DNA from 3 places in the Thioalkalivibrio sp. HL-Eb18 genome. Region 2 is predicted to be linked to each of the others. Evidence: predicted binding sites of a transcription regulator. Region 2 holds the regulator's gene; each other region holds the start of a gene.
What was found. The regulator FliA, encoded in region 2, starts transcription of late flagellar genes. The targets are predictions, from matches to a motif close to GCTAAAGTTNNNNNNNNNNCNGCCGATA.

Region 1 (9,597 bases), on a different contig from region 2:
GGCGACTGGAGTCGATCGCCGAGCGCCTGGCCGCCATGCAGGGTGTGTCCCAGCCCATGCTGGAGCGGGTGCATATCGCGGTGTTTGCGGGCGATCACGGTGTGGTGGCGGAGGGCATTTCGCGTTTCCCGCAGGCCGTGACTGCGCAGATGGTCGCGAACTTCGCCAACGGCGGCGCGGCGATCTCGGTGCTGGCCCGGCACCTGGGGGCGTCCATCGAGGTGATCAACCTCGGTACCGTGGCTCAGCCCCCGGCCGTCGCCGGTGTGCAGCAATTGAACCTGGGGCCCGGCACCGCCAACCTCGTACGCGAGCCGGCGATGACGCCGGCGCAGCTGGAACGCGCGCTCAACGCCGGCCGCCAGTGCGCCGAGCGTGCGCGACGGGGGGACGCACAACTGTTCATCGGTGGCGAGATGGGCATCGGCAACACGACGGCCGCCGCTGCACTCGCCTGTTCGATACTGGACCTGCCCCCGGTTGATCTGGCTGGGCCCGGCACGGGTCTGGATGCGAACGGGGTACGCCACAAGGCCGAGGTGATCGAGCAGGCCCTGCGCACCCACGCCGCGGTGCGTGGCGAGGCACTCGGCAGTCTGCGCTGTCTGGGAGGGTTCGAGATTGCGGGCCTGGCTGGCGCCTACATTGCGGCGGCGCAGATCGGGCTGCCGGTGCTGGTGGATGGTTTCATCAGTACCTCGGCGGCGCTGGTGGCGGAGCGGCTGTGTCCGGGCACGGCGGACTGGTTCCTTTTTGCCCACAGTTCGGCGGAGCCGGGTCACCAGCGGCTGCTGGAAGCACTGGCGGCCGAGCCGCTGCTCGATCTCGGCATGCGCCTCGGCGAGGGCAGTGGGGCGGCCACCGCCGTGCCCCTGCTGCGCCTGGCCTGCGAGCTGCACGCCGGCATGGCGACCTTCGCCGAGGCCGGCGTCTCGGGCGATACCCGGTGACCGCTGCAGCCCGGATCGGCCTGCTGCGCCACGGCGAGACCACCGGCACCGGCTTTCGCGGACGTGGCTGTGATGATCCGCTGACCCCTGAAGGCGAGAGGGCGATGCGCGCGGCGTTCGAGTCCTCCGGCGAGTGGGATCGCGTCGTGTGTTCGCCACTGCAGCGCTGTCGGCTTCCGGCCGAAGGCTTCGCCCGCGCGGCCGGAATCCCCGTGCAGTGTGATCCCCGCCTGCAGGAGTTACATTTCGGGGACTGGGAGGGACGTACCGCGGAGCAGCTGATGTGTGACGATGCCGAGGCCCTGGGGCGGTTCTGGCAGGATCCCTTCGGCTACCCGCCGCCGCATGGCGAAGACCTCGGCCGCTTCCGCGACCGGGTGCTGGCCGGCTGGGAGCAGAGCGTGGTCGCGCCGGGTGATCGCGTCCTGGTCGTCACCCACGGCGGGGTGATTCGCCTGCTCCGCGCATACCTGGAGGGCTGGCCGTTGGAGAAGCTATTGTCGATCGAAGTCCCGTTGGCCTCGCTGTACGTTGTTGAGCCGGGCCAGCGCGAAGGGGTCCCCTCGTGATCGGGCAGGAAACCTGTAGGAGGCCAGCCCCCTGGCCGATTGGGAATGGGCCAACGCCCCATCGGCCAGGGGGCTGGCCTCCTACGGCAAGACTGGAAGGAGGGGAGTAATGAACTCCGTGTTTGCCCCCTTCTGGCTGGCCTTGCAGTTCCTGACGCGACTGCCGACGCCCCCGCAGGAGCCGCGACCCGAGGACCTCGGCCGTTCGCTCCTGGCCTATCCGCTGGTGGGGCTGATCCTGGGTCTGCTTCTGGTGCTGGCGGGGATCGGGCTGTCCGCGATCCCGGGGGCGCCGGTGTTGCTGGTCGCGGCGCTGGTGCTGACGTTCTGGGTCGCGCTCACCGGTGCACTCCATCTGGACGGGCTGGCGGACACGGTGGATGCCTGGGTCGGCGGTCAGCGGCATCCGGAGCGGGCCCAGGCCATCATGAAGGACCCGGCCTGTGGCCCGATGGCTGTGGCGGCACTGATCCTGATTCTGTTGCTGAAAGGCACGGCGCTGGTGGCGGTGGCCGATACCGGTGCCTGGATCGCGCTGCTGCTGGCGGTGCTGCTGGGGCGCGTGGTGCCGCCGGTGCTGTTTCTGACCACGCCCTACGTGAACCCCGTGGGGTTGGGTGCGGACATGGCGAAGCACCTTCCTCACAGCGCCGCCATCGGCGTCGTGGGCGGCTCGGCCGTCGTGGTGCTGGTGCTGGGCCTGCTCTCCGGCCTTTGGGGGGTGATACCGGCCCTGGTCGCCGCCGGCCTGACGCTGTGGGTGGCAACGCGCGTACTGAGACACTGGCTGGGAGGCTTCACCGGCGACACGGCCGGGGCGACGCTGGAGCTGGTGGAGACCCTGACACTCGTGATTCTGGTCCTGGCGCTTGCTGGCTAGGCGCTGATCGGCGAGGGCAGGGTTCGGGGCTGGTGTTGTCACGAAACCGTCACGGGATGGCCACATACTGACGGGATGAACTCATTCCCCTCCCGTCTGAACCCGGGCCGGCTGGTCCTGCGCACACTGACGAACCCCCTGCGGGCGGTACGCGAGGCCGGCGAACTGGAGACGGTGCCGCCCTGGTGGCAGACGTTCGTGCGACTGGCGTTGCCGGTGCTGCTGCTCAGCGTGATCGTCAGCCAGTGGCTGTACCAGACCATCCCGACCGGGCTGCCGCCGGAGGCGATGCCGGGGGCCTGGGGCTTCGGTGTCTACAGCGTGCTGGCGATGAGCATCGGGGTGCTGGGCCTGGCCTGGTCCGCGCACTACCTGACCGAGCTGTTCCAGGGCTACTCCCACCCGGACCGTGCGATGCTGGCGGTGACCATCGGCCTGCTGCCCGCCTGGGTCGGTAACGTGGCCGCCGCCTTTCCCTGGCCCTGGGGCAACACTATCGGCCTGCTGCTGATCCTGTATTCCCTGTGGCTGCTGTACTGGTCGCTGCGCGGCATCCTCGGCCTGAAGCGCGGCAACCGCATCGGCCTGTTCGTGGCCACCGTCTTCTGCGGCGCGTTCATCACCCTCATCTTCGGCTGGCTGTTGATGGACCTGATCCCCGGCGCCACCCCCGAGACCCGCATCGGCACCACCTGGCTGATCTGATTCACTCCGGCCCTGTAGGAGGCCAGCCCTCTGGCCGATTGGGAACATGCCAACGCCCCATCGGCCAGAGGGCTGACCTCCTACAGGGGGAAATCGGACAACTGGGGCCGCCTTGGTTTTCGTTGCCCAAGATCCATATCTCTGAGAGTCGAGGCTGTTTGCTGGGTGGCCTTGCTCCTTGGCAATGACGGTAGTAGCGGCTTCGGACCTGACACAGGTTTCTCGCATCACCTGGGTGTGTCAAAGCGGTTGTTCAGGACCACGGGTATGTGGCTGGCCTGTGTCCCCTGTGGCGCTGTGCGGCTTCGTATCGGCCGTGGCTGATGAGTGGTGTGAGCCGAAGCGCTGGGGTGGCGAGCGTGCGCCGTGGTGGACACGTTCAGGCGGGCGGCAAAATTTTTCCGGAATGGGGCTAAAGGATTCGGTCGAGCGGTCGTTACTGCTTTCGAAGGCGCACGAGTGTTCGCCGAGGAAGCCGACCAAGGTGGTTCGGCATGACGCTACAGGAGCGTAATCATGTCTCAAGTCATCAACACCAATATCCTGTCCCTGAATGCTCAGCGCAATCTGAGTAATTCCCAGGGCGCGCTGGCCCAGAGTCTGGAGCGACTGTCCTCCGGCCTGCGGATCAACAGCGCCAAGGATGACGCCGCCGGTCTGGCGATCTCCGAACGCTTTACCACCCAGATTCGCGGCCTGAACCAGGCCGTGCGCAACGCGAACGACGGCATCTCGTTTGCGCAGACCGCCGAGGGTGCGCTGAGCACCGTGGGCGATGCGCTGCAGCGTATCCGCGAACTGTCCGTCCAGGCGGCGAACGACTCCAACTCCGCCTCCGACCGCGAGGCCCTGAACAACGAGGCCCAGCAGCTGATCGCCGAGATCGGCCGCGTCGCGAACTCCACCGAGTTCAACGGTGACGCGATCCTGGATGGTGCGCTGCAGGATCTGTTCTTCCAGATTGGGGCCAATCAGGGACAGAACATTGCCGTTTCGGGCGTGGATGCTCGTACTACCGAGCTGGGTCGTGCCATTGCGATGGGGGAAGACGGTCTGACCCAGGAGCAGATCAACGATGTTGGCATCGGTTCGATGACCGATATTACGATTAACCTTGATGAAGTTGGGGTGCTGGAAGGACTTGATATTGACATTGAGGTCGACCTGACGGGTGTCACGTCGCTGGAAGATGCCGTACGGGAAATTAATTCTGCCATCGCCAATTTTGAAGGCAGTGACGAGGATGTTGCGGCTGTACGCAGCGCGGGCCTTAGTGCGGCACTCGTGACCGACAATGATGGCGAAACGACCATCGCGATCCGCGGTAATTTCGATACGGATTTTGAAGTTACCGGGGGCGTAGTGAGCCTCGATGATGACGACGGGGCGGGAAATACCACGGACATCACGTTGTTTGACGACACTGGTTCGGAAGCCAAGAATCTGACCGACGTGGACATTGCAAGTCGTTTCGGTGCCACCGAAGCTCTGGCCATCGTCGATGGTGCGCTGAACCAGGTGAACTCTCTGCGTGCCGATCTGGGTTCGGTCCAGGTCCGCTTTGAAAACACCATTGCCAATCTGCAGGTATCCTCGGAGAACCTTGAGTCGGCCCGCTCGCGTATCCGGGACGCAGATTTTGCCTCCGAAACGGCCGAGCTGACCCGGGCGCAGATCCTGCAGCAGGCCGGTACCTCGGTGCTGGCCCAGGCGAACGCGACGTCGCAGAACGTGCTGGCCCTGTTGCAGTAAGTTGAACCGGTAAAAGGCCATGAGACGGGCGGGTGGCCAGACGGTCACCCGCCTTTAATGGCGAGGGAAGCAAGATGAGTGATTCGATTGGCAGTATCACTTCATTGGTGTTTCAGCCTGCCCGTCAGGGGCAGGGCGATGCCTCGATGCCGGTTGCTAAAGGGTTGAACGATACCGCGGGTTCTCGGAATGCCAGTTTCGGGGATGTCCCGGCGAGCCCCGATATTCCTGAACGGGGGCTGGATGAATCGACCCAGTCTGTGGACTTGGGAGAGTCGGAGGGCATGGAGCAGGTGGTGGAGTCGATCAACGCCTATCTGCAATCGTCCAAGCGTGCGCTGGAGTTCAGCGTGGATGATTCGAGCGGCCGGACGGTGATCACGGTCAAGGATGCCGAGCAGGACGAGGTGATCCGGCAGATTCCGCCGGAGGCAGTGGTGGCCCTGATTCGTCATTTCCAGGAACAGCAAGGCCTGGATGGTACGGGGGTCGAGGAACGGGCCTGACCGACCCGGCACATTATCAACCACAGTGACTTTCGGCCGGGCTTGTCCCGGCTTTTTTCTGTCGGCCGATATGGGTGTGCATCGGATGTGGGGGCTCGACAGGAAATCGTTGCGGACCCCACAGAGGCACAATGGCAAGAAAATCGAAAATTCGTGTTAAAGCTCACGGATAGCTTGTCGTTAACGGGCCTGAGAGCGGTTGAATGCCGCCATCGCGATCGCCCGAGGCGGTCTAAAGCTATGCCGTAAGGAGACGTAATCATGTCCCAAGTTATCAACACGAACATCCTGTCCCTGAACGCTCAGCGCAATCTGAGCCAGTCGCAGGGTGCCCTGGGCCAGAGCCTCGAGCGGCTGTCCTCGGGCCTGCGAATCAACAGCGCAAAGGACGATGCCGCCGGTCTGGCCATCTCCGAGCGCTTCAGCACGCAGATCAACGGCCTGAACCAGGCTGTGCGCAACGCCAACGACGGTATCTCGTTCTCGCAGACCGCCGAAGGTGCGCTGAGCACCGTGGGCGACGCGCTGCAGCGGATCCGCGAACTGTCCGTACAGGCGGCGAACGACTCCAACTCCGCGTCCGACCGCGAGGCCCTGAACAACGAGGCCCAGCAGCTGGTGGCCGAGATCAGCCGCGTTGCCAACGAGACCGAGTTCAACGGCGACGCCATCCTGGATGGGGCGTTGAACGACATCTTCTTCCAGATCGGGGCCAACCAGGGTCAGAACATCGCGGTGTCCGGTGCCGACGCTCGGGCGACTGAACTCGGTCGAGCGATCGCCGAAGGGGCTGAAGGCCTGACTCAGGAACAGCTAAATGATGTCGGGATTGACGAAATCGATGACATCGAGATCCGCCTGGATGAAGTCGGCGTCCAGGATGACCTCGGAATTGAGATCGACGTCGACCTGGATGGCGTCACCACTCTGCAGGATGCGGTTCGCGAAATTAATTCGGCTATCTCGAGTTTTGAAGGGGCTGATGACGGTGAAACGCAGGCGGTTCGTGATGCCGGTTTGAGTGCCGCACTCATTACCGACAATGAGGGTGAGACGACCATTGCCGTTCGCGGGAATTTTGATACGGAATTTACCTTAAGCGGTGGCCAGGTAACGCTCGATGACGATGATCCGACGACGGTCGACTTGTTCTCGGCCGACACCGAGACCGATGGTCCGACTTCGGAACAGTTGAACCTCACGGACGTCGACATCGGCAGCCGCGCGGGTGCCACGGAAGCCCTGGCTGTCGTGGATGGTGCCCTGGACCAGGTCAACTCCCTGCGTGCCGACCTGGGCTCGGTGCAGGTGCGTTTCGAGAACACCATCGCCAACCTGGAGATCTCCTCGGAGAACCTGGATTCTGCGCGTTCCCGGATCCGGGATGCCGACTTCGCCGAGGAAACCGCGGAGCTGACCCGTGCCCAGATCCTCCAGCAGGCGGGGACCTCCGTACTGTCGCAGGCGAACGCCACGTCGCAGAACGTGCTGGCACTGCTGCAGTAAGCCGGGGTCTTCAAGGAGACCTTATGTAAGGCGGGTGGCCTTGGGCTGCCCGCCTTTTTTTATTGCGCGGATCCAATTCCGAACCATGTGAAGCCAGGTTGGGTACTCGCTACGGCTGCGCCAGACTGAAGCCGAAGCGTGAACCGGTTCACGAACGAAGCGGCGCGGCTTGGCTAAAGAAATCGCTGAAACAGTCGTTATACTCAGCTAGAACGCATGCGAAAGTCCCGAACAGGGGCGTGGTGAGGTGGCGCGTCATGGCAATTAGTTCTCTCGGTGTAGGGTCCGGACTGGACCTGAATCAGCTGGTAGGGCAGCTCGTAGCGGCCGAGCGCGAGCCCAAAGAACAGCGCCTGAACCAGCGCGAAGAGCGCATTGACGCGCAGATTTCGGCCTTTGGCGAGCTGACCAGCAGTGTGGATCAGGTGGGTTCGGTGCTGGGCGATCTTTCCGGTTTCGAACCTACGCAATCGGCCTCGGTGGCGGATGACAGCGTGGCGAACGTCACGGTGACCGGGGACGCCGAGAACAGTGATTTCTCGCTTGAGGTCAATCAGCTCGCGCAATCTCAGATCGTTGCCTCGGCTGCCGGTGATTTCGACAGCGCCGATGACGAAGTAGGCGCGGGTCAGCTGCAGATCCAGGTCGGCAACGGGAATGCCGTCACTATTGACGTGGAAGAGGGCGCCACCCTGCGCGATGTTCGCAATGCGATTAACGACTCCGAAGCGGGTGTCACCGCGTCCATTGTGAATGACGGCAACGGTGCGCGCCTGGTACTGAGCGCGAACGAGACCGGAGCGGATAACACCATCTCCGTCACGGCGACGGAAGACCCCGAGGGCAGTGGACTGGGCCGACTGGATAGCAGCAACCTGACCGAGACCCGCGCGGCCCAGGACGCGGAGGCCGTCATCAACGGACTGACCGTCACCAGCTCCAGTAACACGTTGAGCGACACGATCGAGGGGCTCGAGATCGAACTGACGGGTGTCTCCAGCGGCCCGACAACCGTGTCCGTGTCGGAGGATCGCGACGAGCTGGAATCGCTGCTGCAGAGCTTCGTGGAGAACTACAACGCGCTCATCGGGCAGACCAACCAGCTCACGGCTTACGATCCCGAAGAGGACGAGGCGGCCGTGCTGACGGGCGACAGCACGGTGCGCGGGATTCGCAGCCGTCTTGGCAACGCCCTGATCCAGCCAGCGGAAGGTGCTGGCGGATCCAATCAAACGCTGGCCGAACTCGGCATCATCTCCAACCGGGATGGGACGCTGAGTTTTGACAGTACTCGCTTCAGTGAGGCCATGGAGCGTGACGGATTCGAAAATATCTCCGACACCGTGCGCAACATCGCGGGCCAGATGCGCGATGTGACGGACAGCTTTACCGGCCGCGATGGACTGATACAGGTTCGGCAGGACGGGCTGCAGAGTGATCTCAGCCGAATCGAACGCCAGCGCGAGGATCTGGAAGCCCGCATCGAGCGGCTTGAGGCGAATTGGGTGCGTCAGTTTTCGCGGATGGACTCCATGGTGGCGCAAATGCAGGCCACGGGCGATCAACTGATGGCGCAATTGGCCAACACGCCGCTGGCCAGAAATCAATCCCGATAACCTCACCGAGCAGGGGTAGTGAAATGTACGGACCGGGCATGAACAGGGCAGTCAACCAGTATCGGCAAGCGGGGCCGATGGCCGAGGCACAGGTGGCCGATCCTCACCGTCTGATTCAGATGCTGTTCGAGGGGGCCCTGGAGCGTATCGCGGTGGCGAAGGGCGCGATGCAGCAGGGCAATGTCGCGGTCAAGGGTGAACGCATTGGTAAGGCGATCGATATTGTCGAATCACTCAGGGCGATGCTGGATCACAAGCATCGGCCGGAGCTGGCTGCGAACCTGGATGCACTCTATGCGTACATGACCCGTCGCCTGCTGGAAGGCAACGCCCAGAACGATCCGGCGGCGCTGGACGAGGTGGCCAAGCTGCTGCGCGAGATCAAGGCCGGCTGGGACGACATTCCACCCGAGGAGCGCCAGCGCAAGGCGGGTTGAGGCGCGCCTCCTTGACGGCACCATCGCCTCGTGGTGTTGTTCGCCGATTATGACGACCAACGATGCGGGTAAAGACGACTCCGGTGCAACGCTGGAGGATGCGGTGGAAGCCGTACGCGGCCTGATGGACCAGGCCATCCGCGAGGAAGACTGGGACCACCTGGAAGAGCTGGACCTGAAGGCGCGTGTGCTGGTCGAGCGTGCCTTTGGCGATGAGCCCGTACCGTTGCGTGATGACACGGGCGAAGCCCTGCGCAGCGCACTGGAACGCCTCTCGACATTCTATGAAGAAACCGTCCCGATCCTGGCCGAACGCCGCGGCGATGCCAGCCGCCAGTTGCGCGAACTGCGCGCGGGGCGGAAAGGCACCAACGCCTACGAGAATACCCGCCGCAACTCCATGCGCTCCGGTCCGATGAAGCCCGGCGGCTGATTCGCAGCTCCAGACGGCCGCCGATGTCCCGGATGTGGCCGGCTCACGTCGCCATCATTTCCTCGGCAGTCGTTTCGACTCTCGGCCCCCGAGAATTTTCATCTCGTGTCAACCCGGAAAGGCACAGCGGTTAGCCGCCACCTCTGGTGTCGGGCGCTGGGCAGACCGTTGGGGGTTGTCTGACGCGGGAGATCCTGGCGCTCCGCTGCGGCGGGGATGACGGATACCCTGGCCCTGGTGGTT
Region 2 (9,597 bases):
CTCACGCGACACCGTGGGTTCGCCCACCTGGATCGGGTCAGTCTGCGCCGGCGCGCGGAAGGCATCCACCAGCGACTCCGACAGCACACGATACTTCCCGTCATCCACCGAAGAGATCGCGTACATCACGACGAAAAACGCCAGCAGCAGCGTGACCAGGTCGCCATACGGGATAGCCCAGGCCTCGTGATTCTCCGCTTCTTCATGGCGTTTTCGCCGGGCCATCGCGACCTCACTCGTGGATGAAGCCGCTAAGCTTGCTTTCGATGTTGCGGGGGTTCTCGCCCTCAGCGATCGATATCAGACCCTCCATCAACATCAACTGGTGCTGCGAGCGCTTCTGGATGATCGATTTCAGCTTGTTGGCCACCGGCAGGAACAGCAGGTTTGCCGACGCGATCCCGTAGATCGTGGCGACGAAGGCCGCGGCAATCCCCGCCCCCAACTTGCTGGGGTCCGCCAGGTTCTGCATGACCGCCATCAAACCCATTACGGCGCCGACAATGCCAAGCGTCGGGGCGTAGACCCCCATGCTCTCGAACACCTTGGCGCCCTGGGTATCGAAATGCTCGCGATTGTCCAGATCCGCCTCCAGGATCTGGCGGATGGTCTGCGGCTCGGAGCCGTCCACGAGCAGTTGCAGCCCCTTACGGGCGAACTCGTCGCTCTCCTCGTCGGCCAGCGTCTCCAGACCCAGGAGCCCTTCCTTGCGCGCCACGTTGGACCACTCCACGATGCGCGCCAGCATCGCCTCGTTGTCGATCCGCGGCGGCTTGAACGCCCAGGGCAGAATGCGCATCCCGTGGAGAAATACCGCCATGCGCGCCTGCACCAGGGTGGCCCCAAGAGTCCCCAGCACCACGATCACGAACGCGGCCGCGTTCCACAGCGCGCCCAGACCACTCCCCTTCGCGATACTCCCCCCGAGCACCGCGACGAGCCCCAGGGTGATCCCGATGAGGCTCAGGATATCCATCTAGCAAAACCCCTTGACCAGTGCAGGGCCCACATCCGGCAACGGATACACATGGTCCACGAGTCCGGCCTCCGCGACTGCGGCCGGCATCCCATACACCACCGACGTGGCCGCATCCTGTGCCCACACCTGTGCCCCGGCGCCCTTCAGCGCCCGCGCACCTTCGCGGCCATCCGCGCCCATTCCGGTCAGCACCACGGCCAGCACCTGTCCGCGCAAGGCCTCGACCGCCGAGCTGAACGCCGCATCCACGCTGGGCTTGTAGATCGTGCCCAGCGGGCTCTCGGTCACGCGCACCGTTGTCTGGCTGCCGCGCTCCAGCGTGGTTTGCATACCGCCGGGGGCCAACAGGGCCACCCCGGGACGCATGACATCGCCGTCTTGTGCCTGCTTGACCCGGATCTGGCACATGGCGTCCAGGCGCTCCGCAAAGGCCGGCGTAAAGCTCGCAGGCATGTGTTGAATCAGCAGAATCGGCTGCGGGAAGTTCGCCGGCAGGGCCTTGAGCACCTCCTGCAAGGCCACCGGGCCTCCGGTGGACGTCCCAATCAGCACCGCGCGGACCTGCCGCAGCGGCACGGCGGGCCGACTGACCGGCGGTGCCTGTCGCTGTACTTCGGCCGCCTTGCGATCGGACTCTTCACGACGCGCAGAGGGGCGGGCCTCGACCGCTGGACGTGCGCTCCCCGGCTGGCTGACCGAACGGGCCCGGCTGCGCGAAAGGCTGCGCACCCGCCGGCGCAGCATCATACGTGCGCTGTCCTCGTCGGATGCGATGTCACTGAAGCGTTTCGGCAGAAAATCGACTGCCCCCGCCTCCAGCGCATCCAGGGTCGCCTGGGCTCCCTCGGTGGTGAGACTCGAGAACATCAGTACCGGCCGAGGGTTCTCGGCCATGATCCGGCGCACCGCGGTGATACCGTCCATTACGGGCATCTCGATGTCCATGGTCACGACATCCGGGTCCAGTTCCTTGACCTTGCGAATCGCCTCCTCGCCGTTCTCCGCGCTGCCGACGACCTCGATCCCCGCGTCGGCGTCCAGAATTTCACTGATGCGGCGGCGGAAAAACCCGGAGTCATCCACCACCAGTACCTTTACCGGCATCCTTAGCCCTCGATTGTTTGCGCGGGCCGCCGGGTGCGGCCCGCCGACGGGATCTTGTGCGTCAGCAAGCCCACGAGATCGGCGACATCCAGGATCAGCGCAATCCCTCCGTCGCCCGTGATGGTCGCGCCTGCCAGACCCTTCACGCCCTGCAAGTTCTGCCCCAGTGGCTTGATCACCACCTCTTCCTGTCCGACCAGGTCGTCGACAACCAGCCCCACCTTGCGATCGGCCGTATGCACCACCACCACATGCGACTCCGCCTTGGCTTCGGGGACAAATCCCGGCTTCAACCAACGCTTGAGATAGTGGACCGGAAGCGCCTGATTTCTGACGACAATGACCTCCTGGTCATCCACATAATGGGTTTTGGTCAGATCCAGGTCCAGGATCTCCGAGACAGACGCCAGCGGGATCGCGAACCGCCGCCCGTCGAGGATAACCATCAATGCAGGAAGTATCGCCAGGGTCAGCGGCAGCTTCACCCGCAGCGTGGTCCCGACCCCAATCTCGGAATCGATCTCGATGGTCCCGTTGAGCTGCGAGATCTTCGTCTTGACGACGTCCATCCCCACCCCGCGACCGGATACATCCGAGATCTCGGTCTTGGTGGAAAACCCCGCCATGAAGATGACGTTGAAGGCCTCGCGATCGGTCATCCGCTCGGCCATCGCGGGCTCCATCAGGCCCTTCTCGACGACCTTGCGCCGCAGGGCCTGCGGATCCATACCGCCCCCATCGTCCTTGATCAGCAATGCGATGTGGTCGCCTTCCTGCGCCGCACCGAGCACCACCGTACCCTTGCGCGGCTTGCCGGCCTTTTCGCGCACCTCCGGGGTCTCGATACCGTGGTCCACGGCGTTGCGCACCAGATGCACCAGAGGATCGGACAGCGCCTCGACCAGGTTCTTGTCGAGGTCGGTGTCCTCGCCAAAGATCTCCAGCTCGATCTCCTTACCCAGGCTACGCGACAGATCGCGGATCACCCGCGGGAAGCGATTGAATACCTTGTTGACCGGCTGCATGCGGGTCTTCATCACCGACGTCTGAAGATCCGATGTCACCAACGCCAGCGAACTAATGGCCTTGCCCAGCTCGTCGTCCACATGCTGGGTTCGCAACATGCTCAGGCGGTTACGCACCAACACCAGCTCGCCGACCAGATTCATAATCTCGTCGAGCCGTTCGGTGTTCACACGGACCGAGGCCTCACGCTGAGGGGCCTGCCGGGCGCCAGCCGCCGCGGCCGCAGGCTTGGCAGCCTGTGGCTTGGCCTCGGAAGCCGGCGGTTCCTGTGCCGCACTGGCGGCGGCTTCGGGCTCCACGCTCGGCTCTTCCTGCGTGGACGACTCAGCGGCAGCAGGTGCCGGCGCGGCACTGGCAGGAGGCCCATCACCTCGCGCCTGCAACTCGTCCAGCAGGTTCTCGAATTCATCGTCGGAAATCAGGTCCTCTTCATCCCCGCTTGGCCCGGCTGCATCCGAATCCGTGCTGGGCGACCCTGCGTCCGCATTCGACGACGTAGCGGAGTCCTGGGCCGCCTGCGGCGAACCATCGCCGTGCAGCGAATCCAGCAGGGCCTCGAACTCATCGTCGGTGATCTCGTCATCGGCGCCGACCAATCCCGAGTCTTCCCCCGCCGCGTCGTCCGCGGCCATCGCGGTCGCTTCCACCTCCGCGGGGGGTGCCGGTTCCGGCTCCGGCTCGGGGGACTCGTCGGGCGTCGCGACTGCGTCGGGTTCGGAATTGCCGGCCACGTCTTCGTTCTTCGCCATCCGCCGCAGGTCTTCGACCAGATCAGCCTCCGCGGGCGTCGGATCGACCCCGGAGCGGAGGTCGCCAAACATCACGTTCAGCGTATCGAGGACCCGCAGCATGGTATCCATCAGGTGACCGTCGACCTGACGCTCCCCGTTGCGCAGGAGATTAAACACGTCCTCTGCGTGATGGCAGACGGTCACCAGCGGATCCAGGCTCAGAAAGCCCGCGCCACCCTTGATCGTGTGAAAGCTGCGGAATACCGCGTTCAACAGATCCCGGTCATCGGGATGCTGTTCCAGGTCGATCAGCTGCTCGTTGAGTCCTTCGAGCAGTTCCCCGGCCTCGATCAGGAAGTCCTGAAGGATTTCGTCGTTGGGGTCGATGGCCATTCGGTCTCTCCGTTCCGGTGAGGCTTGCCGTTAAGGGATGGGCGCCGGGAAGCCGCTGATTCAGGAATCAGCGGGCTGCCTAGAAGCCCAGACTGGACAACAGATCGTCCACCTCGTCTTGTCCTTGAACGACATCCTGGCCGGAATCTTGAGTCTTTGGCACTGCTGGTCCGTGTCCGCGCCGATCGCCCTCGCGCCGCTCGGTATCATCGTCGAGCGTCTTCTCGGCGGCCTCGATGGTCTCCATGCGCCCGCTGGACAGTCGAATGAGCGAGACCAGGTTCTCCTCCAGGTCCGTCACGAGCTGGATGACGCGCCGGATCACCTGCCCGGTAATATCCTGGTAGCTCTGCGCCATCAGTACTTCCGACAGCAAGCGCCGCAGCTCTTCGGTGTCGTCGTTGGCCTGCGCAAAAAACGCATCCAGCTCGCGGGCAAACTCCCGGAACTCATCGACCGAGAGTTGCCGATTTCGGAAACGAGTCCACTTCGCCGTCAGTTCGCCGGCCTGCTGGCTGAACGACTCGGCAATCGGCAGACTCGTCTCGATGGCGGTCAGGGTCTCGTGGGCGGCCTTCTCGGTCATCGTGACCACATAATTGAGACGCTCACGGGCATCCGGGATCTCGGCCTGGGTCAGCTCCACCAGCCGCGAATCCCCGCGGAAGCTTTGCAAGGCCTCGTGCAGGTCGCGCGTGAGCTTTCCGAGTTCGTCGAAGAGTTCGCGGTCGTAGGGACGCGCCAGCTCCTGGATCAGCGCGCGCGCGGCCACCTCGTCCCCTGCCTCCAGAACCTGCACGAGCTCCCGCGCGCGAGCGATCTGCTGCTCACCGATCGATTGTTCTTGGTCTGTCATCCAAAGCCCCTTGCTCGCTCCCCATCCCGAACGTGATGCCCGGAATCAATCCCCCGGCCATGCATTGTCGCGGACCAGGAGATGTCGACACCGAAACCCAAGTTAACCTTGCGCTTCAATGCGTTCGAATATTTTGTCGATCTTTTCCTTGAGGGTTTCCGCGGTAAAGGGCTTCACCACGTAGCCGTTCACGCCCGCCTCGGCCGCCTCGACGATCTGATCACGCTTGGCCTCCGCCGTCACCATCAGCACTGGCATCGTCTTCAGCTTCTCGTCGGCCCGAACCGCCCGCAGCAGGTCGATGCCCGGCATGTTGGGCATGTTCCAGTCGGTGATCAGAAAATCGAAGTCGCCGTTCTGGAGCATCGGCAGTGCCGTGCTGCCGTCATCGGCCTCTTGCGTGTTGTTGAAGCCAAGATCACGCAAGAGGTTCTTGATGATCCGTCGCATCGTGGAGAAGTCGTCCACGATGAGAATTTTCATTCCCTTGTCCACAGGTCACTCCGGGATAAATGATTCATGTGAGTACTAGAGCGCGGCCCTCAGAATAACTGCAAAGCCTCGCCGTCTTCGAGCCAGGAACCCAGGCGCGCGCGCAGTCGGATGACGGCCTGACTGCGGATTTGGCTCACACGCGACTCGGTCACCCCCAGCACCGCGCCAATCTCGCGCAGGTTGAGCTCCTCGATGTAATAAAGCGACAGCACCAGACGTTCGCGTTCGGGCAAATCACCCAGCGCGGCGGCCAGCTCCTCGCGAAATTCTCCAGCCTCGATCGTGCGCGAGGGCGAGGCCTCCTGCCCCTCGATCACCCGGTCCGCATCACCATCAGTGCCGCCCAGGTCGTCCAGCGCGAACAGATGGGCGCCGGCATGGTCCTGCAGCATCGAGTAGTACTCGTCGATCGGCACCTCGAGTTCCTCGGCCACTTCGACCCCGCGCGCCGCCCGCCCCTCTCTGGCTTCGACCGTCTGGATCGCCTCGGCGATCTTGCGGCTGTTGCGGTGTACCGATCTCGGCGTCCAGTCACTGCGGCGTAATTCGTCGATCATCGCGCCACGGATCCGAATCCCGGCATAGGTAGCAAACGTGGCACCCTGCCCGCCTTCGAATTGCCGCGCGGCCTCCAGCAGGCCGATCATGCCGGCCTGGATCAGGTCATCGACCTGGACCGAGGAAGGCAGACGCGCCATCAGATGATGCGCGATGCGATGCACCAGCTCGATATGCTCCGCAACGCGCTGCTCGTGGCCTGTCGCGGCCACGCTCTCGTATCCGGGAAGGCGATTACGCGGCGACATCATGCGCTCTGCAGCATCCGTTCGACGAAAAACCCGACACCACCGTCCGCACCACGGGCCACCGGCCAGCGGTCCACCGTACGGGCGAGCTCGGTAAAGGCCTTGGCCGCCGGACTGCCCGGATACTGCTGCACGACCGGCGCACGTTTCTGTACGGCCTTGCGCAGATGCTCGTCCATCGGGATGTAACCGGCAAGATCCAGGATCACCTCCGGCAGGTAGTTGTCGCAAACCGTGGTGAGTTTCTGCAACAAACGCTCGGCACCCGCGCGGTCCTGGACCATGTTCGTGACCAGCCGGAAACGCCGCATGCCATGGTCGCGGTGCAGCACCTTGATCAGCGCATAGGCGTCGGTAATCGACGCCGGCTCGTCGCAGACGACGACCAGGGTCTCCTGGACCGCCCGGCAGAAGGTCGTCACGGATTCCTGCAGACCTGCCGCCGTATCCACCACCAGCACATCCAGCGGTTTGGAATAGGCGCTGAATGCCTGGATCAGACCGTTGTGCTCAAGCGGCGTGAGATTCGCCATCGCCGCAATCCCCGACGCCGACGGGATGACCTTGATTCCCTCGGGACCCTCGATCAGGACTTCCTGGAGGTCGTCCACCTGCCCCGTCACCAGGTCATGCAGGGTGCGCTCGGGCCGCAGCCCGAGCAGTACATCAGCGTTGGCCAGCCCCAGGTCAGCATCAAACAGCATGACCTCGCGGCCCAGCCGCGCGAGCGCTACCGACAGGTTAACCGACACATTGGTCTTGCCGACGCCGCCCTTGCCGGAGGCAACCGCAATGACCTTCAACGGCTCATTAGTGCGTGGCATAGCGTCCTTTCCCTACCGGATGGATCATCTCCAGAACGCCCGCATCCCGAGTACGGCCCGGCGACGGCGCACTGCGACCGTTATTTGCGAAATCCGCCAGGCTTGCATCGGTCCATCGTTCATCGCGAGAGGATCGACGCGCTGGCCCGCGCTCCTCGCCGAGCGCCCGCCGGGTCAGATCGCCCGTCTCGACCCGGTGGAAGTCTTCGGCAATCCGCTGCCCATCGCTGACAAACGTGAGACCCAGGTGTTGATCGAGCAATACCGACAACGTCTCCCCCAACTGTTCGGCTTCGTCGAGTTTGGTCAGCACCAGTGCCGATGGCTCGGTCTTCCGAAACGCATCCAGCACTCTTCGCAGCGCCGCCGCCTGAGTGGTCGCGGAGACGACCAGCCAGCTCTCGCGCCGAACACGGTTCGGCCAGCCGGCGAACAGGGACTCGTCACCCACCGCGGAAGGTGCCTGTCCGGCGGTGTCGACCAGGATCAGGTGCCCATCCTCCGCCCGCGCGGTCATGTCGCGCAACTCGCGCGCGCCCTGCAGCACCCGCAATGACACGCCCGCCATCTGCGCGAACGCCTGCAACTGGCGCGTGGCCCCAATGCGCTGCGTATCCAGTGTGACCAGCGTAACCGAATCCGCGCCCATACGGCGGATCTGACGCAGGGCGATGCGCGCGAGCGTGGTGGTCTTGCCCACCCCCGTAGGCCCCACCAGGGCCAGTACGCCGCCTTCATCCAGGATATCCGGATGGCGAGTCGCAATCGCCCCGGAAAGGCGTGCGCGCAGCCGCTCCCAGGCCTGTTCCACGGTGCTGTCGTCGAGAATACTCCCGGCGAGACTGCGCGCCAGTGACTCGCTGAACCCCCGGTCCATCAGACGAGACTTGCACTCCGCCGCCAGCGGATGTCGCGCCGCCCACTGTGCGGCCTCGTTGTCGCTGTGCTGGCGAGTGAGCAGGCTGCGCAGATCCCGCAGTTCCTGGCGCATCGCGGCAAGCTCGGGGTCCGCGGGCCAGGCCGAGCCCGGGGTCGGACGCGAGGCGGATGGCGACGCCTCGTGCGGGGCATGGACCGCATTCACCGCGGCCTGCTGCTCGCGTTCCGAGACGCCCGCATCCCCATCTTCCAGCGCCGCGACGACCTCCAGCCAGCCATCGACACGACGGCTCGACAGGATCACTGCATCCTCGCCCTGCTGTTCACGCACCTGCCGCATCGCATCGCGCATGTCGCGTGCCCGGTACCGTCTCACATTCATCGCTGTTCTCCCGTTTAGCCCTGGCGGACCCGATCGCTACTGTTCGTCTCAGGCACTCGTGGGGGCTGCCTGCCGGGCCGAGTCTTCCTGGCCCACTGTGGCCACCACGCGGATCCGCCGGTTGTCGGGGATCTCGGTAAAGGCCAGCACCGCCAGGTTGCGCACGGCTCCGCGGAGCCACCCGGCAATCCAGGAACGGATCTCCGGGGCCACCACCAGGATGGCGGGCTGGCCGCTGGCCTCCTGACGCTGGGCGGCCTCGGACACCGAACGCTGCAGGCGTTCCGCCAGGCCCGGCTCCAGCCCCACGGTCTCGCCATTACTGCCCTGAAGGGACTTATGCAAAAGCTGTTCCAACGATGGGTCGAGGGCAATCAAAGGCAGCTCATCGTCCGGTCCCACAAGGTCCTGCACGATCGAACGCGACAGCGAGACCCGCACGGCCGCGGTCAAAACGCCGGGATCCTGACTCTTCACACCCTCCTCTGCCAGGGTTTCGGCGATCGTGCGCAGATCGCGAATCGAGACCTGCTCGGCCAGCAGGTTCTGCAGGACCTTCAGGATCACCGACAGCGAGAGCGTCTTCGGCACCAGGTTCTCGACCAGCTTCGGCGAGTGCCGCGCCAGCTGGTCCAGCAGGTGCTGAGCCTCTTCGTGACCAATCAGTCGATGGGCGTTCTCGCGGAACACCTGCGACAGATGCGTGGCGATCACGGTGGAGCAATCGACCACGGTGTAGCCGGCGCCCTGCGCCTGATCACGATCGGCCGGGTCGATCCACAGAGCGTCAAGATTGAAGGTCGGGTCCTTCGTCGGCGTGCCCGGCACAGTGCCGAACACCTCGCCCGGATTGATCGCCAGCTCGCGATCCGGGAAGACCTCGGCCTCCGCCACCGTGACACCCAGCAGGGAGATGCGATAGGCATTCGGACTCAGTTCCAGGTTGTCGCGGATATGGACCGGCTGCAGGAGGAAACCCAGCTCCTGGGACAGCTTGCGGCGAACACCCTTGATCCGACCCATCAGCTGGCCGTCCTGGGTGCGGTCCACCAGTGGGATCAGGCGATACCCGACCTCCAGGGACACCAGGTCGACCGGGGGCACATCGTCCCAGGTCAGGTC
Region 3 (9,597 bases), on a different contig from region 2:
GCGCCGGACATCGCGATGTAGAGGAATCGATCCATGCCTGTGCCCTCGTGTCCCTGTCCCTGACCTAGCGGATGTTGATGATGGTCTGGGTGACCTGGTCGGCCGTGGAGATCGTCTGCGCATTCGCCTGGAAGTTGCGCTGCGCGGTAATCAGCTTGACCAGCTCCTGTGCGATGTCGACGTTGGACGCCTCCAGTGCGCCAGACTGGATCTGGCCCAGGTTCCCGGTTCCCGGAGAGGCGAAGACGGGGTCACCCGCCGCAAAGGTCTCGGCCCAGTTGTTGTTGCCCAACTGTTCCAGTCCCTGGGGGTTCGTGAAGTTGGCCAGGGCCACCTGCCCCAGCACGGAAGACTGGCCATTGGTGAAGCGCGCGAACACGACGCCGCTAGAGTCAATATCGACCCCCGTCAACCGACCCGAAGCAAAACCGTCCTGGCCGAGGTCGTTCACCGCAAAATCGCCGCCAAACTGGGTGGTGCCGGCAAAGTCGATCGTACCGTCCAGGCCATCCGCGCCGTTTCCGAATTCATCCGTGGTAAAGGCAAATTCGGTGTCGCCGTCCAGCTGGCCACTGGCGTCGAAGGACAACTCAAAACCGTCCTCGTTGATCGGTTCGCCATCAACGGTCATGAAGGCCGTCCATTCCCGCTCGTCGCTCTTCACAAAATAGAGGCGCGCGTCGCGCGAAGTCCCCAGTGAGTCATACACCGTCAGGGAGGTCGAGTAGTTGTAGCTGTCCGGATCATCGAAATCGAAAGTATCCGGGTCCAGGATGGGCGCGTCCGACTGCAAGTTGACCAGAGCCTCGATCTCGCTGGTGGCCTGCGGTGCGGAAGCGCCCGTCTGCAACCGAAGATCCCCTAGCTGCCCTGTATTGAAGTCGGTATCGGTGCTGCCCGGGTTAATCGGCGGATAGCCTTGGAGCTGTTGGCCCTGGTTGTTCACCAGGAACCCGTCGCGGTTCACCTGAAACTCGCCGGCACGGGTGTAGAGGCGGTTGCCACCATCGTTCAGCACGAAAAAGCCCTCGCCATCGATCGCAAGGTCAAGCCCGTTCTCGGTAAACTCCGTGCGCCCCTGCGAGAACTGCTGAGTGACGGCCATCAGCCGCGAGCCGCCACCGGTCGCGGTCTGGCTAACGCCACCAAAGCTCTGGGCAAAGACATCACCAAATTCCGCGCGCGAGCGCTTGAAGCCCGTGGTGCCGGCATTCGAGACGTTGTTGCCGGTGGTCTGCAGATCGGCCTGTGCCGAGTTCAGTCCGCTCAATCCGATGTTGAAGGGCATACTGGTCTACCTCCGTTTGTGTCCGTCAGCTGCTGATGCGCCGGACATCCGAGAAATTGATCTCGCCCAGACCCCGGACCATCAGGCCCAGGCTGGAATCGTCACCTACCGAAACGCTCTCGACGCGGGCGTCGAGAAAGACATCCACTGATTCACTACTGGAACCGCTCTGGGCCGACGCCCGAAATTCATATACGCCCGGGGCCGCAGGCGTCCCGTCATCGCGCAGACCGTCCCAGGTGAATTCCTGCAGCCCTTCACTGGCCGAACCCAGATTCATGCTGCGGATGCGTTCACCCGTGGGGCTGTACACCTCGACCTGCAACTGACCGGTGGACTGATCAAGGTCCACGGCACCACGCACCATGCCCTCCGGCCCCAGTTCGCTGAAATCTGTCGGTACCAGTACGTCCTTCCCGACCAGGGAGGCCGCCTGCAAGGTCTGGCTCTGACCCATGGATTGCGCCAGTTGCTGGAAGGACTTGGACAGCTCCTCGATGCCGGTCACGGTCGAGAACTGGGCCATTTGTCCAATGAACTCGCCATTTTCCATCGGTTCGAACGGGTCCTGGTTCTGCAGCTGCGTCACCATCAGCTTCAGGAAGTCGTCCTGACCCAGGCGATCCGTTTCCTTGTCGTCCTGCCTGGGACGTGACAGGCCCAGTCGATCCAGCATGTCCGGTGAAATCTGTGTCATGCGGCGCTCCGGTTTAGCCCTGGCCGATCTGCAACGTGCGCTGCAGCAGCTGGCGCGAGGTTTCCATCACCTCGACGTTCGCTTCGTAGTTGCGCGAGGCCGACATCATGTTGGCCATCTCCTCCACCACGCTGATCGCGGGACGGAAGATGTAGCCGTCTTCGTTGGCCTGCGGGTGATTCGGTTCATAGTGCGGCTGCGGCGGCGCCTGCGATTCGTCAATACCCGCCACCCGAACGCCGTTGGATGCGCCGTTCGGGTCGGCCTGGTTCATCACGGTCTGAAACAGCACCTGCTTCGCCCGGTAGGCCTCGTCCGGGTTGGTCGCGACGGTGTTGGCATTCGCCAGATTCGACGCGACCGTATTCAGCCGCACCGACTGCGCGGTCAGCGCAGAGGCCGAGGTGTTAAACAGCTTGAACAGATCACTCACGACATCACTCTCCTGGTCCCAGCGTTGGCGCTCGCATTAGCGCTCGCCCCGCAGGGCGTCACGGATGCCGGAAACCCGGCGGTTCAGGAACTCGAGGCTGCTCTGGTACTGCAGGGAGTTCTCCGCAAAGGCCGCTCGCTCCAGCTGCGGGTCCACCGTGTTGCCATCCAGCGACGGCTGTGACGGCACGCGGTAAAGCGTCTCCAGCGACCCGTTCGTGCCGCCCGATCCTCCAGGACCAATATGGCCCTGCTGGGTGCGCGCCATGGGCAGATTGCCGCCCTCACCGGCCGCCGCCTGCAATGCCGAGCGAAAGTCGATGTCGCGCGCCTTGTAATTGGGCGTGTCGGCATTCGCGATATTCGAGGCCAGCAGTTCCATCCGCTTCGCGCGGACGTTGACCGCCTCCGGGAGAATGCCCATCGCCTTGTCGAGAGAGAGACTCATCCGTCGTACCCCGTCCGCCAATTGCGAACTTCAGGTTCTTCGGGACGAAACCGCTTCGCCCCGCATGACAGGGACAAAGCAATTGGTGTGCCACTATGGGCTGACGAATGTCTGGATAGGGGTGCCGAGGTCGCCGGGAACGACCGTATGGGGAAGCGCTACAAGGCGCGTCAGCCCTTCAGACGAAGGACCGAGCCGTACTCGGTGCGAACGGTTTCGAAGGCCTGGGTGTAAGGGCCTGCGGTCTCGGAAGCGCCAAGAAACAGATAACCACCGGGGTTCATCTGGCGGGCGATTCCGTCAAGAACCTGTCGCTTGGTCTCTGCGGAGAAATAGATCAGTACGTTACGACAGAACACGATGTCGAACTTGCCCAGTGCCGCGTAGCTGTCGATCAGGTTGAGCTTCTGAAAGCGGCAGCGGCGCTGGATCTCCGTACGCACGCGATGGCCCTCCGCCACAGTCTCGAAGAAGCGGGCACGCCGCGCCTCGCTCAGGCCGCGCACGATACTCAGCCCGTCGTACACCGCGCGCCGGGCATCGTCCAGGATCTTCTCCGAGAGGTCCGTACCCAGAATCGACACCGGCACGACGCGTTTTGGGCGCGACTCTTCCCATTCGGACACCACCATGGAGATACTGTAGGCCTCCTGCCCGCTGGAGCAGCCGGCCGACCAGACCTTGATCCCCGCGCCCTTCTCCGCACGCTCCGGTAGCAGGACATGGCGCAGGATCTCGAACGGGAAGCCATCGCGAAACCAGGAGGTTTCATTCGTGGTCATCGCGTCGATCACCCGTGTGCGCAGGCGCGGATTGGGCGCCTGACGCATCGCATGCAGCAACTCCGGGACGCTCTTGTAGCCGAACTCGTCCAGCAGCCGCGACAGACGACTCGACACGAGATACTGACGGCTGTCGCCCAGTACCAGGCCACAGCATTCGGACAGGAAACGCGAGAACTCCTCGTAGTCGCGCGAGTCGATCACGAAGTCATCCTTGAAAGTCGACGGTGCGGGCGGACAGGCACGTTGATGACGAATCCTTGACAGCATGTCGGAAAACCCGGCCAAGGGGCACGCGAACCCCCATCCCGGACAGGGGCAGTATACGTGCAACCGCGCGGACGCCGACAGCATCCCAACGGGCGGTGGATGCGGCGCGCCATGGCCGCCGATCTTCACACGGCCGGCAATCCGTTACCGCTTCCATGCCGCCAGGGCCGAATCGGTCGATAAACGCAAACGGCGCGGGCACCGGCATCAGTCCTTGCGGGTCTGATCAAGTACAGCCTCGGCCAGCTCGTCGGGGTTGAACTTGGACAGGAAGGCGTCGGCCCCGGCACGCTTGACCATATCCGTATTGAACTCCCCGCTCAGTGACGAGTGCAGCAGAACCCGAAGGCCTTTCAGGCGATCGTTTGCACGAATTCGAGCGGTAAGGGTGTACCCATCCATGCGCGGCATCTCGATATCCGAGATCACCAGCTCCACCACCTCGTCCACGGTTCCAGCCTCGGCCTGCTCCTCCAGGAAATCCAGGGCCTCGCGACCGTCCTTGAAGACCACATACTCCCAGCCCAGGCCCTTTATCGCACCCTCGATCTGCTTGCGGGCGACCACGGAGTCATCGACGATCACGATCTTGCGCTGTCCATGCCGTGCACGCTCTTCCTCGGCCTCCGCACGTACCTCGTCGGAGACACTGGACGGCAATGGATTGACGATGGACAGCACCCGTTCGACGTCAATGATCTCGACCAGCTTGTTGTCGATCTCCGTAACCGCCACCAGAAACGACTCGCGCCCAGTCCCCCGAGGCGGTGATTTCACGTCTTCCCAGTTGACGTTAACGATCCGGTCGACCGCGGACACCCAGAACCCCTGCACCGACCGATTGAACTCGGTCACCACGACCTTGTGGTTGTCCGTCTCGCCCACGGCCGTGCGCAACCCCATGGCGCGCGCGAGATCGATGATGGGGACAGTCCCGCCGCGCAGCGTGGCCACGCCCCGCACGACGCTCAGCGATCCGGGGATCTGCCGCAGCGGCGGCGACGGGATCACCTCGCGCACCTTGAATACGTTGATACCGAAAGTCTGCGAGCTCCCCAGATGAAACAGGAGCAGCTCCATACGGTTCTGCCCCACCAGTTGGGTACGCTGATTCACATCGTCAATGAATTGACTCATTGTCCTGCTCTCCCCCTCGCCCAGCGGCCAGCCACCTCGACTCGCCGTCCCCAGTGTGCACCCCGTGGACCGACGCTGTCATGCTACAAACCGCCGTCGCATGCCGATTGCACGCGTTCTAGACCCGGTAACGGCCGGCCGTAGTCACTCTTGAGGGTACGACCCTTATTGCCTGGCATGCTTTCTGCTTGCACGTCTGTTCAAACCTCTCGAGTCCTGACGAGCCGACGCGCATCCAGCCCATGAACCAGCCAGCACTCAAACCTTCTATTCGCTCCTGGTGGCTTCCGGCCGCCATGGGCGTTGCTCTGGCTCTGGTCTCCATAACGGCACAGGCCGAGATCGAGGCAGTCGAGAACATCCGCCTGGCGGCGGAGCGCTTCATCCAGGAGGAGCTGAACGTCGAACCGGGCGACGAAGCGGTGGAAGTTCAGATCGGCCGCCTGGACAACCGCCTGCGCCTGGCCCGATGCAGCGAGGCGCTGGAGACCCGTTTCCCGCCTGGCGGACGGCGCGATGGCAATACGGCGGTACAGGTTCAGTGCGAGGCCCCCGTCAGCTGGTCAATCTATGTGCCAGTCACGGTCGAGCGTTACGCCGAGGTCCTCGTCGCCAGCCGCAACCTGCGGCGCCAGCACACGATCCTCCCCGGCGATGTGCGCACCAAGCGTATTCAGACCTCGCGCCATGCCGGGAGCTATTTCGAGACCAAGAGCGAACTGGTGGGACTGCAGACCCGGCGCAACATCCGACCTGGTCAGATCCTGGGCCAGCAGCACGTCACCCAGCGCGAGGTGGTCAGCCGCGGTCAGCGCGTCACCATCCTCGCCGAGAACGGCTCAGTGGTGATCCGCATGCAGGGCGAGGCACTGGAGAACGGCATACTGGGCGATCGTATCCGCGTGAAGAACACCTCGTCCGGCCGCGTCGTGGAAGGCGAGGTACTCGAGTCCGGACATGTACGCGTAGCCCTGTAGAATGGCGGTGTGTCTCGTCACCATCCACAAACTGTGAAACGAATCGAAAAGTCACGGCTCAAGGGGCTACAGTTTCAGCCGGCGCTGCCGCTAACCCCTGCAGTAGAATTGCAAAAACAGGAAACCGCATGATGGATATCAAAGGCCCGAACTCCCCCGGCCTGCGCCCGGACGGCAACAGCTCGAGCGTAAAGGGCCGCGACGAGACCTCCCGGCCCGACGCAGGCGCCCAGGGCAATGCACCCGCGCCCGCACGTCAGGATGACTCCGTCACTCTGACCGGCGCGGCGCAGGCAATGAACGCCGCCTCCGGGGCCGCTGGCAACGCCCCGTTCGACGAGGCGCGTGTCGCTGAATTGCGCGAGGCCATTTCCAACGGCCAGTACCCGGTAGACAACGAGCAGCTCGCCGATCGCATGATCGAGCTGGAAAGCCTGCTGCGCTAATCGAGACCCCACAATGTCGCCCGAACAACGCCACGCCTTTCTCCGCTCGCTGGAGGCCTCGATTCGGCTGAGCCACCAAATGGAAGACATCCTGCTGCAGGAGACCCGCGCCGTGGAATCGCGGGCAGCCGAGACCCTGAGCGACGTCGTGGCCCAGAAACAGACACTCCTGCAGGAGCTCGAGACCGAGAGCCGGCGACAGCGCGAGACGATCGAGGCGGCGGGCGAAACCTATACGCCCGAGGGCCTCGCACGGCTGTTCAGCCGGCTCGAGAGCAGCGCCGAGCTGGAGGACCACTGGCAGGCGCTGCGCCGTTCGGTGGAGCGCTGCAATACCCTCAACCAGGGGAATGCCCGACTGATTGATCGCGACCGTCGTCGCGTTGAGATGTCCATCCAGATCCTCCGCGGCGAGGAACCCGGCCCGGCCCCCACCTACGACCCCTACGGCCGCACCCAGTCCGGCAGCCGTACCGGTCGGCGCATCACCCGCGCATGACCCGCGCGCGCCCTGCGCGACACCTCTGCGCCCTTCTCCGTTCCGCGTCCGGGGCTGGTATTCCGGACCGCCCGGCAGTACCGTGCGGCTTGGCCCAATAATTACAACAACGCCACGCATGGAAGAGACCGACTACACCGTCGACAAGCCGGAGCGGATTGCCGGCATCCTCAAGGATCTGGATCACAAGCTCACCCTCGTCAACGTCCGTCTCGACGACGATGGCCCACTGTACAACTCCGCCCTGGTTCGCCTTGATTCCGGTGCACGCGAGCTCTTCCTCGACGAACTCACGCCCGTCGAAGCGAACCGCCACGCCCAGGAAGGCACCGGTATGCGGGTATTCGCCAGCCTGCGCGGGGTGGCCGTACGCTTCTCCACCGCCGTCTCGCGCATCGAACGCGAGGACGCCGGGGTCCTCTACGTCTGCCCCTACCCCGACACTCTGGAGTATCTGCAGCGACGCGAGACCTTTCGCGTGCATATCCCGATCAGCGAGCGCCCGCGCATCGAGTTGCAGTACCGCGAATGGAAAGACCCCGGTATCGGGGACCTGGCCGACCTGTCGGCTCAGGGGATGTGCGTGGAGGTACCGCAAGACTGGGTCGAAGCGCTCGAGATCGGGACCCCGATGCGGTTCGAGAACCTGCTGCTGCCCGACGTTGGCGAACGCCTGGGCGGCGACCTGCGCCTGGCCAACCGCCGTCGCAGCCCGCGCGACGGATATGTGTATGCTGGCTTCCAGGTCACCGGCATGAACCAGTGGCTGGAGCGGCAGTTCAATATCGCCCTGCTGCACTATCAGCGCGAGGCCCGACGGCGTTCGATGGAGTAACCGACGAGGCCAGCCTCCCCCTCACTCCAGACACAAAAAAGGCCGCTCAATGCGGCCTCTTGTTTCACCTGAAGAATTTTCTTCAAGCCGTTGAATTTGGTCGGGACGGCAGGATTTGAACCTGCGACCCTCTGCACCCCATGCAGATGCGCTACCAGACTGCGCTACGCCCCGAAGCCGCGAATCATATCCCATTCCCCGCGCCCACGAAAGGACCCGAGCGGCCAGGGCAACACTGATCAGTGTTGCCCTGAACCTCAGGCGCGCAACACGCGCAACACCGATTCCAGCTCCGAGATCGTGTCCTGGATGATCTGGCGTGCCTGCTGGCGATCGCCCTTGGCCTCGTCGCCGGAGAGCTTCTGCCGCGCGCCATTAATGGTGTACCCCTCTTCGTACAGCAGGGCCCGGATCTGGCGGATCAGGATCACGTCCTGGCGCTGATAGTAGCGCCGATTGCCCCGCCGCTTGACCGGCTCGAGCATCGGGAACTCCTGCTCCCAGTAGCGCAGTACGTGAGGTTTCACCTGGCACAACTCGGCAACCTCGCCAATGGTGAAGTAGCGCTTGCCCGGGATCGCGGGCAGTTCCTGGTGGTTACTCGCTTCCAGCATAGCTTTCGACCCGCTCGCGCAGCTTCTGACCCGGTCGGAAGGTGACGACACGGCGCGCCGAGACCGGGATTTCCTCGCCGGTCTTCGGATTGCGACCAGGCCGCTGGTTCTTGTCGCGGAGGATGAAGTTGCCGAAGCCGGAGAGTTTCACACCCTCGCCATCCTCCAGCGACTGGCGCATCTCCTCGAAGAACATCTCGACGAATTCCTTGGCCTCGCGCTTGTTCAGGCCTAGTTCTTCGTTCAGCGTGGCGGCAAGATCCGCCTTCGTCACTGCTGCCATGGAATCACTGCCTCAGGGTTGCCTGGAAGCGAGCGTGCAGATGCTCGACGACCTTGTCGGTGACGTTTGCCACGTCCTGTTCGCCTAGGGTGCGATCAAAAGCCCGCAAAATCAAGCCCAAAGCGAGGCTCTTTTCGTCCGGATTCAAGCCCTTGCCCTGGTAGACATCAAACAGCCGAACATCCTGCACCAGCTCCAGCCCCAGTTCTTCGATCGCGCTCAGCACATCACCGGCCGGAACGGTCTCCTTCACTACCAGGGCCAGATCACGCCGGATCGACGGATAGGGCGACAGCGGTGCGAACTGCGCGACCGGTGCATGCAGGATCGCCCGGGCATCGAGATCGAACAGATACACCGGCCCCACATCGAACCGCTTGCAAAGCGCCGGGTGCAGGCGACCGACCCAGCCGATGGGACGATCACCCGCCAGAATCCGCGCGGACTGCCCGTCGTGGAGCGCAGGATGTTTCTCCGATCGAAAGCCCAGCGGCGCCTCCACCGAGGCGCAAAGCGCCTCGACGACACCCTTGGCATCAAAGAAATCGATGCGACGCGACGCGGTCTCCCAGTGCTCCGGCTGCGCCCGTCCGCCCAGCAGACCTGCGAGACGCGGCTCCTGGCGCAGGCCGGAGGCATCCGGCACAAAACGCAGGCCATGCTCGAACAGCCGCAGATCCGGCTGCTGGCGCGCCTGGTTATAGGCCGCCGTGGCGACCAGACCGGGCCACAGGCCGGGGCGCATCACCGCCAGATCGCTGGAGATCGGGTTGGCCAGTGCCAGCGGCTCCACCGTGGGATAGAAGGCCCGCGAGGCCTCGGCATCGATAAAGCTGAAGCTGATGACCTCGTGAAACCCCTGGCTCGCCAGCTGATCGCGCAGACCACG

Region 1: F813_RS0109020 (flagellin) is a predicted target of FliA. The motif match lies at 3,516-3,543, and genes of this name have one in related genera.
Region 3: F813_RS0102105 (chemotaxis protein) is a predicted target of FliA. The motif match lies at 5,183-5,210, and genes of this name have one in related genera.

The regions. Positions count from the first base shown of each region.
Region 1 is NZ_KB822969.1:98,621-108,217, forward strand. Features, by position in the region: gene cobT (nicotinate-nucleotide--dimethylbenzimidazole phosphoribosyltransferase) at 1-950, shown strand, start outside; gene F813_RS0109005 (histidine phosphatase family protein) at 947-1,519, shown strand; gene cobS (adenosylcobinamide-GDP ribazoletransferase) at 1,629-2,399, shown strand; gene F813_RS0109015 (YIP1 family protein) at 2,475-3,104, shown strand; gene F813_RS0109020 (flagellin) at 3,621-4,856, shown strand; gene F813_RS0109025 (flagellar protein FlaG) at 5,003-5,362, shown strand; gene F813_RS0109030 (flagellin) at 5,624-6,868, shown strand; gene fliD (flagellar filament capping protein FliD) at 7,126-8,484, shown strand; gene fliS (flagellar export chaperone FliS) at 8,508-8,921, shown strand; gene F813_RS0109045 (flagellar protein FliT) at 8,971-9,354, shown strand.
Region 2 is NZ_KB822971.1:33,567-43,163, reverse strand. Features, by position in the region: gene motD (flagellar motor protein MotD) at 1-225, opposite strand, end outside; gene F813_RS0109855 (flagellar motor protein) at 233-976, opposite strand; gene F813_RS0109850 (chemotaxis response regulator protein-glutamate methylesterase) at 977-2,083, opposite strand; gene F813_RS0109845 (chemotaxis protein CheA) at 2,086-4,233, opposite strand; gene F813_RS0109840 (protein phosphatase CheZ) at 4,313-5,089, opposite strand; gene cheY (chemotaxis response regulator CheY) at 5,192-5,572, opposite strand; gene F813_RS0109830 (RNA polymerase sigma factor FliA) at 5,632-6,393, opposite strand; gene F813_RS0109825 (MinD/ParA family protein) at 6,390-7,214, opposite strand; partial or broken gene flhF (flagellar biosynthesis protein FlhF) at 7,374-8,445, opposite strand; gene flhA (flagellar biosynthesis protein FlhA) at 8,524-9,597, opposite strand, start outside.
Region 3 is NZ_KB822961.1:132,277-141,873, reverse strand. Features, by position in the region: gene flgF (flagellar basal-body rod protein FlgF) at 1-35, opposite strand, end outside; gene flgE (flagellar hook protein FlgE) at 65-1,288, opposite strand; gene F813_RS0102125 (flagellar hook assembly protein FlgD) at 1,314-1,985, opposite strand; gene flgC (flagellar basal body rod protein FlgC) at 1,999-2,418, opposite strand; gene flgB (flagellar basal body rod protein FlgB) at 2,455-2,865, opposite strand; gene F813_RS0102110 (protein-glutamate O-methyltransferase CheR) at 3,036-3,851, opposite strand; gene F813_RS0102105 (chemotaxis protein) at 4,125-5,054, opposite strand; gene flgA (flagellar basal body P-ring formation chaperone FlgA) at 5,297-6,031, shown strand; gene flgM (flagellar biosynthesis anti-sigma factor FlgM) at 6,163-6,477, shown strand; gene F813_RS0102090 (flagella synthesis protein FlgN) at 6,491-6,976, shown strand; gene F813_RS0102085 (flagellar brake protein) at 7,095-7,811, shown strand; tRNA gene F813_RS0102080 (tRNA-Pro) at 7,909-7,985, opposite strand; gene F813_RS0102075 (MerR family transcriptional regulator) at 8,069-8,425, opposite strand; gene F813_RS0102070 (integration host factor subunit alpha) at 8,409-8,708, opposite strand; gene pheT (phenylalanine--tRNA ligase subunit beta) at 8,713-9,597, opposite strand, start outside.